2 regions of the Sphingobium sp. LF-16 genome follow, and region 1 is predicted to be linked to the other one. Evidence: riboswitches for the same ligand, from Rfam matches in the RefSeq annotation. Region 1 holds a riboswitch; the other holds the start of a gene.

Region 1 (5,510 bases):
CTGTAGCGTGCCGCTAATCTGGTCGAGCGCGGCGCCCGCTTCGGGTGGGACATAGCTGATATTCGCCTTGCGCCTCGGCCCGCCCAGACGGATCGGGAAGAGATAGATGCGCACCAGCGCCCCGGTCGCCACCAGCGCCTCCGCCTGTTCGCGCGTGGTGACGTGGGCAAAATCGGGCTTGGCGGCTGCCGGATCGGGCACGCCGACGATGATCGCGGCGAGCAGCAGCGGCAATAACGAAGCGAGACGATGAACCATGGACTTCCTCCCCTGAGGACGAATCATGTTCGTTATTTGTTCTCATATTTTCCGTGATCCCGCAAGGCGGCACGGACGAAGGGCGCAGGGTCACGCCCGAAGTTCACAGCGTTATCGGCCTTTTCGGGCGATTTGCGCCGCTTTTGCACCGGCCGCGCGTCACCCACGCGCCTGCTCTGCATCAGAACGCGCCACCGGGGCGACGCATAACGCGCCCATGATGCCCCGGTGACGCGACAGCTTTGCACCTGTTCTGCACCGATATGCCTCAGCGCCGCGTCGCGGCCTGGGGGCGAAGCTGGGTGGCGATCGGGTCGGCCATCGCCTGGGCATGGAGCGCCAGCGCGTTGCCCCAGTCCCGGTCGAAGGCCGTGCCGGCGAGGCGACGGCGCAGGCGATGCGCGCTGGACGGCGACATGCCGACCATGCGCGCGGCCTGCGCCACGCTGCCGCTTTGGTAGAGGGCGGTCAGGAAGGTCCGCTGCCGGACCGGGGTCCAGCGGGCGGGGGTGAAGATGGCCGGCGCGGGCTGCGCGGGCGGGGATGGACTGTGTCATTCCCCAGGGTAGATCAGAGGATCGCCGTGTAGGACAGGGGATATTGGCGGAACCGAAGCGCTAGTTCGCCCACACGCATAATATGACGCGATCTTCACACATGATCCGCTCGGCCAGCAGCATTGCTGCCGCAAACTCGGCATAGTCTGAAGGCTTACCGAGCATGGTGTACCGGCGCAGGCGCTCCCCGGAGCAATCCTTCCGTGCTGAGATCCTCGTCAATATCCGGCCAATGAATGCCATAGCCACCACCGGCGACTTCCCAAACGGCACGCTGATCGGGTGTCGCGCTGGCAAGGCGTGGATACCAGGCAAGGGGGACAGAGATGGTCCGACCGTCCATCAGGTCGACGATCAGGCTATCCGCATCGCAGCGAACATCGGCAACACGTTCGTCGGTGATCCTAGCCGAAATATTCATGCCAAGCCTCCAGCAGGCGCGCCCGATGGGCCTCCACCATCGTGATTATGCCATTTATCTCCTGGCGACGAAAGCCGGTGTTCCTTGCGAGGGATATAGGGTCTAGCCAGACCTTGATCGAAGCACCGCCCTTGTCGACATGGACATGGGGCGGTTCATTGGGTTCGTGGCTGTAGAAATAGAAGCGATAGCCATCGAGGCGCAAGATGGTCGGCATCGGTCACGGTTCCCCATAGGATGCCGAACCATCTATAATGAAGCGGTGAGCGGATCACCCGGTAAAATCGAGAAAGTTACCGGGTGCCAAAGCCTCAATCATGCTCCCTGCCGCCGGCGCCCATATAGAGTTCGCTGCCGGTTTCCTTGAAGAGTTTGCTCATCTCTTCCATGCCTTTCAACGCGGCGGCCTTGCTGGCTTCGGCGACTTCCGCGCCGGTGAGACCGGCTTCTAGGAAACCGTCAGCGGGCTGGTTCTTCTTGGCGGCAAAGTCGCGCACTTCCTGTGTGATCTTCATCGAGCAGAATTTGGGGCCGCACATCGAGCAGAAATGCGCGCTCTTGGCGCCTTCGGCCGGGAGCGTCTGGTCATGATATTGTTCGGCGGTGTCGGGGTCCAGGGACAGGTTGAACTGGTCGCGCCAGCGGAACTCGAAACGCGCGCGGCTGAGCGCGTCGTCGCGGACCTTGGCGGCCGGATGCCCCTTGGCAAGGTCGGCGGCGTGGGCGGCAAGCTTGTAGGTAACGACGCCGACCTTCACATCATCGCGGTCGGGCAGGCCCAGATGCTCCTTGGGCGTGACGTAGCAGAGCATCGCCGTGCCATACCAGCCGATCTGCGCCGCGCCGATGCCGCTGGTGATATGGTCATAGCCCGGCGCGATGTCGGTGGTGAGCGGCCCGAGCGTATAGAAGGGCGCTTCGCCGCAGACCTGCAACTGCTTTTCCATATTCTCCTTGATCTTGTGCATGGGCACATGGCCCGGCCCTTCGATCATCACCTGCACATCCTGTTTCCAGGCGCGGTGGGTCAGTTCGCCCAGCGTGTAGAGTTCGGAGAATTGCGCTTCGTCGTTTGCGTCGGCGATCGAGCCGGGGCGCAGGCCGTCGCCCAGGGAATAGGCGATGTCATAGGCCTTCATGATCTCCGTGATCTCGTCGAAATGATCGTAGAGGAAGCTCTCCTTGTGGTGCGCCAGGCACCATTTCGCCATGATCGATCCGCCGCGCGAGACGATGCCGGTGACGCGCTTCGCCGCCATCGGGATATAGGCGAGGCGGACGCCCGCATGGATGGTGAAATAGTCGACGCCCTGTTCGGCCTGTTCGATGAGCGTGTCGCGGAAAATGTCCCAGGTCAGGTCTTCGGCGATGCCGCCGACCTTTTCGAGCGCCTGATAGATGGGGACGGTGCCGATCGGCACGGGCGAGTTGCGGATGATCCATTCGCGCGTGTCGTGGATGTTGCGGCCGGTCGACAGGTCCATCACCGTGTCGGCGCCCCAGCGGATCGACCAGACCAGCTTGTCGACTTCGGAGGCGACATCGGAGGCGACCGCCGAGTTGCCGATATTGGCGTTGATCTTCACCAGGAAATTGCGGCCGATCGCCATCGGCTCGGATTCCGGGTGGTTGATGTTCGACGGGATGATCGCGCGGCCACGGGCGACTTCATCGCGCACGAATTCCGGCGTCACATAATCGGGGATCGACGCGCCCCAGCTTTCGCCGTCGCGGACATATTCGGCGAGGCGGGCGCGGCCGAGATTCTCGCGCTCGGCGACATATTCCATTTCCGGGGTGATGATGCCGCGGCGGGCATAATGCATCTGGGAAACGTTGGCGCCGGGCTTGGCGCGCAACGGGCGCTTCACCACGTTCGGGAAGGGCTGGACGCCGCCCGAACGGTCCGGCCCTTTCAGGCCATTATCCTCCGGCTTGATCTCGCGCGCGTCATATTCCTCGACATCGCCGCGATCGCGGATCCAGTCGCGGCGAAGCTGCTGGAGGCCGGCCATGATGTCGATATGCGTATCCGGATCGGTATAAGGGCCGGAGGTGTCATAGACGCGGACCGGCGGCTCGCCGCTGCCCGGCTCCAGATGAATCTCGCGCATGGCGACCTTGCGCGGGCCGACATGAATCTTCTTCGAGCCGCGAATGGGCCCGGTCGTGACGCGCATTTCGGTGCGGGCGGGGACATCTGCCATATTGTCTCTCTCCTTCAGGCGGAGAGAGAGTGCGGGTGGTGTCACGGGATGAGTGGCACGACGCGCTTCCCTCCCTACGCCAGTGTCAACTGGATCAGGTTCAGCGGGTCGCGGCCACAAAGCCGCCTCTCAACCGTCTGCGGACGGTCCCCCGGGGATATGGGCAATGGATAGCGCAAGCGCGGCGGCAGGGGAAGCCCCTCGCGAGCCGATCGCCTTGCGCCGGGGCGATGGAGACCATAACTGGAAGAATATCCAGCAAGAGGCCGATCGTGCAGAACAGCGCCCCACCCCATCCCGATTCCGAGAAGGCCCGGCGCAAGGCGTTGCGGCACGAGATGCGGATGGTGGCGGTACGGCCGCGGCGCTGGGGGCTGTGGCTGCTGACGCTGGGGGCGCTGCTGCTGATCCTGCCCTCGGCCTTTGGCGTCCACAGCCTGATGGGCTGGTCACCGATGCTGCTGGGGCTGATCGCCTGTGCCGCGTCGCTGCCCTTGCTGGTGGCGGGCGCGGTGTTGCGGCGGCGCTATCTGAAGGGCCAGCTCGCGCGGGATTGAGGACAACAAAGGGGGGGGCGCAATGAAGAGGTTTTTGACGATGGTTTCTGCTGCCTTGCTGACCGGCGCTGGCGCGCCCGCCCCCGCTCCGGCCGACGATCCGTTCGTCTGGCTGGAGGACTGGACCGGGCCGCGCGCGATGCAGTGGGTGGAGGCAGAGAACAAGGCGACCGTCGCCACGCTGCAGGGCGATCCGCGTTATGCCGGCTATTTCAAAGACGCGCTGGCGATCGCATCGGCCAAGGACCGGATCGCGATGCCGATGCTGATCCATGGCCGCATCTATAATTTCTGGCGCGATGCCGACCATCCGCAGGGCGTATGGCGCTATACGTCCGAGGCCGATTATGCGTCGGCGTCGCCGAGCTGGACGACCGTGCTGGACCTGGATGCGCTGTCCAAGGCGGAAGGCAGGAAATGGGTTTGGAAGGGCGCAGTGATCCTCGACCCCGAGGAACGGATCGCGCTGCTGGCGCTATCGGATGGCGGCGAGGATGCGGTGCGGCTGCGCGAGTTCGACCTGGTCGACGGCACATTCGTGCCGGGCGGGTTCGACATTCCCAACGCCAAGCAGAATGCGGTGTGGCTGGACAAGGATACGCTCCTCCTGTCGCGCGACTGGGGGGCGGACAGCCTGACCAAGTCGGGCTATCCCTTTGTCGTCAAGACGCTGAAGCGCGGGCAGAAGCTGGACGACGCGCAGGAAGTGTTTCGCGGCGCGGCGAGCGACCAGCTTATGTCGATGCCCATCCTGCTGAGCGATGGGCAGGGCAATCGGGCCGCCTTCCTGTTTCGCGGCGTCACCTTCTTCGGCAACGAGACCTGGTTGCTGACGGCGCAGGGGACGAAGCGGCTGGCGCTGCCGGCCAAAAGCCAGTTGCAGGGCATGGTCGACGGGCAGGTGCTGATCCAGACCAGCGAGGAATGGACTAGCGGCGGCGTGACCGTGCCGGCGGGCGCGCTGGCGAGCGTGGCGCTGAAAGCCTTGCAGGATGGCGGCGTGCTGACCCCCGAAATCCTGTTCGCGCCGACGCCGCGCCAGTCGATCGACGGGGTGGTGGCGACGAAGAATCGGGTCGTGCTGAGCCTCAACGACAATGTGCGCGGGCGGGTGCGGGTCTATGCGCGCGGGGCCACGGGATGGACCGCGCAGCCGGTCGACCTGCCCGACAACGCGACGATCAGCACGGTCGCCGCATCCGACAAGAGCGACCAGGTCTATCTGAGCGTCGCGGGCTTCCTGGCGCCGACGACATTGTGGGCGATGGACGCGGCCGACCCGAAGCCGGTACAGGTCAAGGCGATGCCGGCGCGGTTCGATGCGGCGGGCCTTGTGGTCGAACAATTTGAGGCGACGTCCACCGACGGAACCAAAATTCCCTATTTCATCGTCCACAAGAAGGGGATGACGCCCGACGGCAGCACGCCGACGATCATGACCGCCTATGGCGGCTTCGAGGTGCCGATGACGCCCAGCTATGCCGCGATCACCGGCAAGCTGTGGCTGGAG
Region 2 (5,510 bases), 830 kb from region 1:
CAGGTTGACGCCCTTGAAGCCGATGTCGATGCCCAGCTTGGGCGTCACCGCAATGCTGTCGGACAGGAAGAAGCCCTTGGTGACCGTCTTGGTGCGCTGATTCTCATAGGCGAGCAGCCGCCCGTCGGCGGTGCGGATCGCCTTGTCCTGATAGCCCCACTGGTCGACCGGCCGACCATCGGCATCGATCGACGTATAGGATTGCGTCACCCGGTCGGTGCCATAGTCGAACCACAGGCCAGCCACGATCCGATGCGCGCCGGCCTGCAGCGTCAGCTTGCTGACGTCGCCGACGCGGAACTGCTTGCCGGTCCAGTTGCCCAGCACCGTTGCGACGCCATCGACCGCACCGGGCAGGTCGATCGGCTGGGTCAGTTCCTCGGTGCCCAGATAATTGCCGGTGGTGGCGAGCTGCGTGCCATAGGGCGAATTGCCATGCCCCATCTGCAGATAGGCGCTGCTGTCGAAGCTCAGCGTGTCACTCAGCTTCAGGTGGACGGGCGCCGCGACATAGAAATTGCGGAACGGCGCGCGATAGAGGCGCCAGTAGTTGGTGTTCCCCTCGCTATAGGTCTCGTCGAAATTATAGCCGCGGCCAGAGGCTTCCCAGTCCGTCTTGCTGGGGCTGGGATAGGTCGATGTCTTGGCGTCGTTGAAGGAAAAGGCGATGCTCGCCCGGTTGCCCTCGCCCCATTCGTTCAGCAGCTTCGCGTCGATATGCTGGCGCTGATCATGGCCCGCCCCGCGCCAGTTGTCGGCACGGTTGTTGGAATAGGAAATGAAGGCCTTCAGCCCGGTCGATCCGATCCGTCCCGTGTCGATCCGCGCAAAGACGCGCCGCTCGTCATAGGAACCGACCGACAGGTTGACGAGGCCGCCCGCCTCCGCCCTGGGATCATCCAGCGTCAGCGACAACAGGCCGCCGGCCGCCGCGACCACCGGCGAGTCAATATCTGCCGCGCCCTGTGCCAGCATCACCTGCCGCACATTCTCCGCATCGGCGAATTGGGAGGGATAGGCATAATAATAGCCGATGTCGTTCTGCGGCGCGCCTTCCATCAATACGCCGATCTGGTCCTGGCCCAGGCCGCGCAGCGTCAGGCTGGACGATGCCGACAGGCCATAGGGGTCGCTGGACGACACATTGGCGCCGGGCAGCAGGTTGACCAGCTGGAAGGCGTTGAGCGTCGGCGCCTGCTTGATGATGAAGTCGGTGGAGATCGCGCTGACCGCCTTGGGCGCGCTCTGATCGGGCAGCAAGCCTTCGGGGTCTGGATGGCCGACGACCTGGATATTGGTCGACTGGTCCAGTTCATCCTCCGCCATCGCGGGCGATGCGATCATCAACAGGGCCAGCGTCAGGCAGGCGCTTCCAACATGGGGCAATCGGGCAGTCTTCATTTCACGTCCACTCCACAGGAGGGACGACGGACCTGCCGCCTTGCCCTCCCTACGCCGGTATCAGCCGGATCAGGTTCAGCGGGTCGTGGTCTGCTGACCACCTCTCAGCCGCGCATGAGCGGCCCCCCGGGGATGCCCGCCCCTTAGGCGGTTCGACGCGAAGTGGAAAGCCCTCTCTATCGGCTCTCGACTTATCGAAGCCCGCCCGGCTAAGACATGGCCATGATGAAGCTGTTCATTGGCAACAAGGCCTATTCGAGCTGGTCGCTGCGCGGCTGGCTGGCGTGCAAGCTCTCCGGCCTTCCGTTCGAGGAAGTGGTGGTCCCTCTCTATGACGAGGAATGGGAAAAGCGTCGCGAGGGCGATGAGTTCGCCCCCTCCTCCGGCAAGGTGCCGATCCTGTGGGATGGCGACGACATCGTCGTGTGGGACAGCCTGGCCATCGTCGAATATCTCAATGAAAAGACCGGGGGCGACCAGTTCTGGCCGACCGATCCGGGTGCCCGCGCCATGGCCCGCTCGATGGCGGCCGAAATGCACAGCAGCTTCGCCGCGCTCCGCCGCGAGCACAGCATGAACATCCGCCAGATCTATGACCCGGTCCCGCCGTCGGAGGCCGTTGCTCACGACATCAGCCGGATCATGCAGCTCTGGGCCCAGGCCCGCGCCCGCTATGGTGGTGAGGGCGACTTCCTGTTCGGCGAGTTCGGCGCCGTAGACCTGATGTTCGCGCCCGTCGTGACCCGCTTCATCACCTATCAGCTGCCCGTCGCCCGCTTTGCCGAAGCCTATATGCGCGCGATCATCGCCCATCCCTGGATGCAGGAATGGATCGGCGAGGCGCAGGCGGAGGAATGGGTGATCGACAAGTTCGAAGTCCCGCCACAGACGGCCTGACCCGATGAGCGACAGCCCCGAGGCCAAGCAGGAGACCCGCAAGGAGGAAGCCGCCCGCATCCGCCGGCGCTGGATTACGCTGGGCGAATTGCTGGCGGTGGCGGCGGTGCTGATCTCCGCCCTCACCCTCTATCTCAACTGGGCCGACAAGAAGGACGAACGCGCCAGCAAGGCCGCCGAAAGCAGCAAGGCATCCGCCCGCGCCGCCCGGCTGGTGCTCAACGCCGCAGCCGATGGCGACAGCCGCCTGACGCTCAAGCCCGCCGATCCCGATCAGCTGGTGCAGAGCCAGACCATCCATTTCCCCAAGGCGCTCGGCATCGCCCCGGTCGACACGACCGGCGAACCGCGGATCGAGGCCGGCTGGTTCGAGGATGCGCTGAAAAAGGCGCGCAATGCCGCCAAGCTGCCCGACGACAGCATCGGCGACGAGAAACTGCCGGTGACCATCGTCACCCAGTTCGTCGTCAATGGCGACACCCACAGCGATTCCGCCGTCTACGACATCGGCTATGGCATCGCCGGCAAATGGCTGTCCGGCCACAAACTGACCCTGCGCGGCCTCTCCCTGGTCAGTCACGCCCAGGGCGCCAGCGCCCAGGCCAAGATCGACACCCGCTGGGCCCGTCAGACGAAACGCTAGAGCCGCACGGCCACGTTCAGGCAGGCCGCAAGCGACCAAGTGCGGACGTTTCCTACTCCCCTCCCTTCCAGGGAGGGGCCGGGGGTGGGTGCGCCGCGTAGCGGCGGTCTACGGTCGATAGGGCAGAAGCTCGCTGCGCTCGCAACCCACCCCAACCCCTCCCTGGAAGGGAGGGGCTATGTCTTGTTCCCACCCAAATCCGTCATCCCCAACCACAAAAAACCCGGCCGCTCCTTGCGGGAGCGCCGGGCCTTTTGCTCGTCCGGGGACGGGTGTCGGGTTTAGCCGACGATTTCTTCGGGCTTGAAGAAATAGGCGATCTCGATCGCGGCATTTTCTTCGCTGTCCGAACCATGGACCGAATTGGCTTCGATCGATTCGGCCAGTTCCTTGCGAATGGTGCCGGCGTCGGCATTGGCCGGGTTGGTGGCGCCCATGATGTCGCGGTTGCGGGTCACGGCGTTTTCGCCTTCCAGAACCTGGACGACGACCGGGCCCGAGATCATGAAGGCGACCAGGTCAGCAAAGAAGGGGCGTTCCTTGTGAACGGCATAGAAGCCTTCGGCCTGCTCGCGGCTCATGCGGATGCGCTTGGAAGCGACGACGCGCAGGCCGGCTTCTTCCAGCATCTTGGTGACGGCGCCGGTCAGGTTGCGACGGGTTGCGTCGGGCTTGATGATCGAAAAAGTGCGCGTGACGGCCATGGCCCTCATAACTCCGGATTGTTGGAATAAAGTTGCGCGCCCTTTAGACCGGGCCGGATCACTTCGCAAGAGGGGCGCGAGAGGGCTTGGTAGAAGTCCCTATTTCCGGGCGTTCACGGCCCCTGCACCCATTTGCGGCCTTCCTGCCGCCAGAAGCGCGGGGTCACGCCCTCGCGCTTGCTGAGCGCCCGCCAGCTGGCCCGCGCGCCGTCGATCGTGTCCGCATCGAAGAAATAGAAGGCGCGATCGAAGCCCAGCGCCTCCTCGCGCCATACACCGTCCGCCAGCGCAACATGCCTGGCGCCATTGGCAGCGTCACAGCTCTGCGCCAACAGCACCGGCTGGGCGGCGTCCACCCCGTCGCCTGCCAGGCCATTGGCCAGGAAGCTTTCGGGTGGCCCCGCCCACAGGCCCGCCGATATGCGGGCCAGCCGCTCCGGCTCGTCGGCCACCACCAGCAGCCGCGCGCCCATGTCCAGGATGCGTGCCGCGATCGCGGGCAGCACCCCTTCCACAGGATCGCGGCTCAGCTGGTAGAAGTCGACCTGCACCGGCTTCAGCGCTCGAACTTGTCGGCCACCAGCTGGTCGATCAGGCGCACGCCATAGCCGGTCGCGCCCTTGTCGGCGGTGGCGCCGGGCTTGTCCGACCAGACCATGCCGGCAATGTCGAGATGCGCCCACTTCACGCCTTCGTTGACGAAGCGCTTGATGAACTGGGCAGCGGTGATCGAGCCGGCGAAGCGCGGACCGATATTCTTCATGTCGGCGATCGGGCTGTCGATCAGCTTGTCATAGGCCTCCGACAGCGGGAAGCGCCACAGCTTCTCGCCGCTGGTCTTGCCCGCCGCCAGCAGGTCGTCGGCCAGCGCGTCGTCGTTGGCGAACAGGCCGCCATGCTCGCTGCCGAGCGCGATCATCATCGCGCCGGTCAGGGTGGCAAGGTCGATCACCACTTCGGGTTCATAGGTCTTCTGTGCCCAGGTCACCGCGTCGCACAGCACCAGACGGCCTTCGGCGTCGGTGTTCAGCACCTCGATCGTCTGGCCCGACATCGACGTCACGATGTCGCCGGGGCGCTGGGCATTGGCGTCGGGCATATTCTCGACCAGGCCACAAATGCCGACGACACGCGCCTTGGCCTTGCGACCGGCCAGCGCCTTCATCGCGCCCGCCACGGCACCGGCGCCGCCCATGTCCCACTTCATGTCTTCCATGCCGGGGCCGGGCTTGAGCGAGATACCGCCGGTGTCGAAGGTCACGCCCTTGCCGATGAACACCACCGGCTTTTCGGCGGCCCCATCGGTGCCGTCCCATTCCATCGCCAGCAGCCGCGCCTCGCGCGCCGACCCCTGCGCCACGCCCAGCAGCGCGCCCATGCCCAGCTCCGTCATCGCCGCGCGGTCCAGCACGGTGATCTTGACGCCGAGATCAGCCAGGTGCTGGCAGCGCGCGACGAAGCTTTCGGGATAGAGGATGTTGGCCGGTTCCGACACCAGCTCGCGGGTGAAGGCGACACCGGCGGCGACCGCCGACAGCTTGGCCCATTCGGCCTCGGCGCCGTTTGCGACGATCGTCACGGTCGCCAGCGTCGGCTTGGCCTTTTCGGGCTGACGCGTGCGATAAGTGTCGATCCGCCAGCTGCGCAGCAGTGCGCCCAGGCCCAGCCGGGCGGCATCCTCGCCACTGACGCCGGCCGGGAATTCGACCGCTGCGTGGGTCGCGCCGCTGGTCGACAGCTTGGCGGTCAGCGCGCCGCCGGCCCGCTCCAGGTCGGCCGCACTGCCATTGCCGATGCCCAGCAGCAGGACGCGCAGCACCGCGCCACCTTCCTCGACGAAGCTCTCGACGCTGCCACCCGCCTCA

What was found. Region 1 has a riboswitch for thiamine pyrophosphate ahead of thiC (phosphomethylpyrimidine synthase ThiC). Riboswitches for the same ligand answer to the same signal wherever they lie in the genome.
Region 2: it holds a riboswitch for thiamine pyrophosphate, as region 1 does, so the genes downstream of both, DIZ22_RS00730 (TonB-dependent receptor) here and thiC (phosphomethylpyrimidine synthase ThiC) in region 1, are expected to answer to the same signal.

Annotation. Positions count from the first base shown of each region.
Region 1 is NZ_CP029335.1:3,888,600-3,894,109, reverse strand. Features, by position in the region: gene DIZ22_RS18305 (hypothetical protein) at 1-258, opposite strand, end outside; gene DIZ22_RS18300 (hypothetical protein) at 527-775, opposite strand; gene DIZ22_RS18295 (DUF2442 domain-containing protein) at 970-1,236, opposite strand; gene DIZ22_RS18290 (DUF4160 domain-containing protein) at 1,220-1,453, opposite strand; gene thiC (phosphomethylpyrimidine synthase ThiC) at 1,548-3,443, opposite strand; TPP riboswitch at 3,499-3,606, opposite strand; gene DIZ22_RS18280 (hypothetical protein) at 3,716-4,000, shown strand; gene DIZ22_RS18275 (prolyl oligopeptidase family serine peptidase) at 4,023-5,510, shown strand, end outside.
Region 2 is NZ_CP029335.1:142,002-147,511, reverse strand. Features, by position in the region: gene DIZ22_RS00730 (TonB-dependent receptor) at 1-1,401, opposite strand, end outside; TPP riboswitch at 1,431-1,540, opposite strand; gene DIZ22_RS00725 (glutathione S-transferase family protein) at 1,624-2,298, shown strand; gene DIZ22_RS00720 (hypothetical protein) at 2,303-2,941, shown strand; gene ndk (nucleoside-diphosphate kinase) at 3,223-3,645, opposite strand; gene DIZ22_RS00710 (DNA polymerase III subunit chi) at 3,759-4,196, opposite strand; gene DIZ22_RS00705 (leucyl aminopeptidase) at 4,202-5,510, opposite strand, start outside.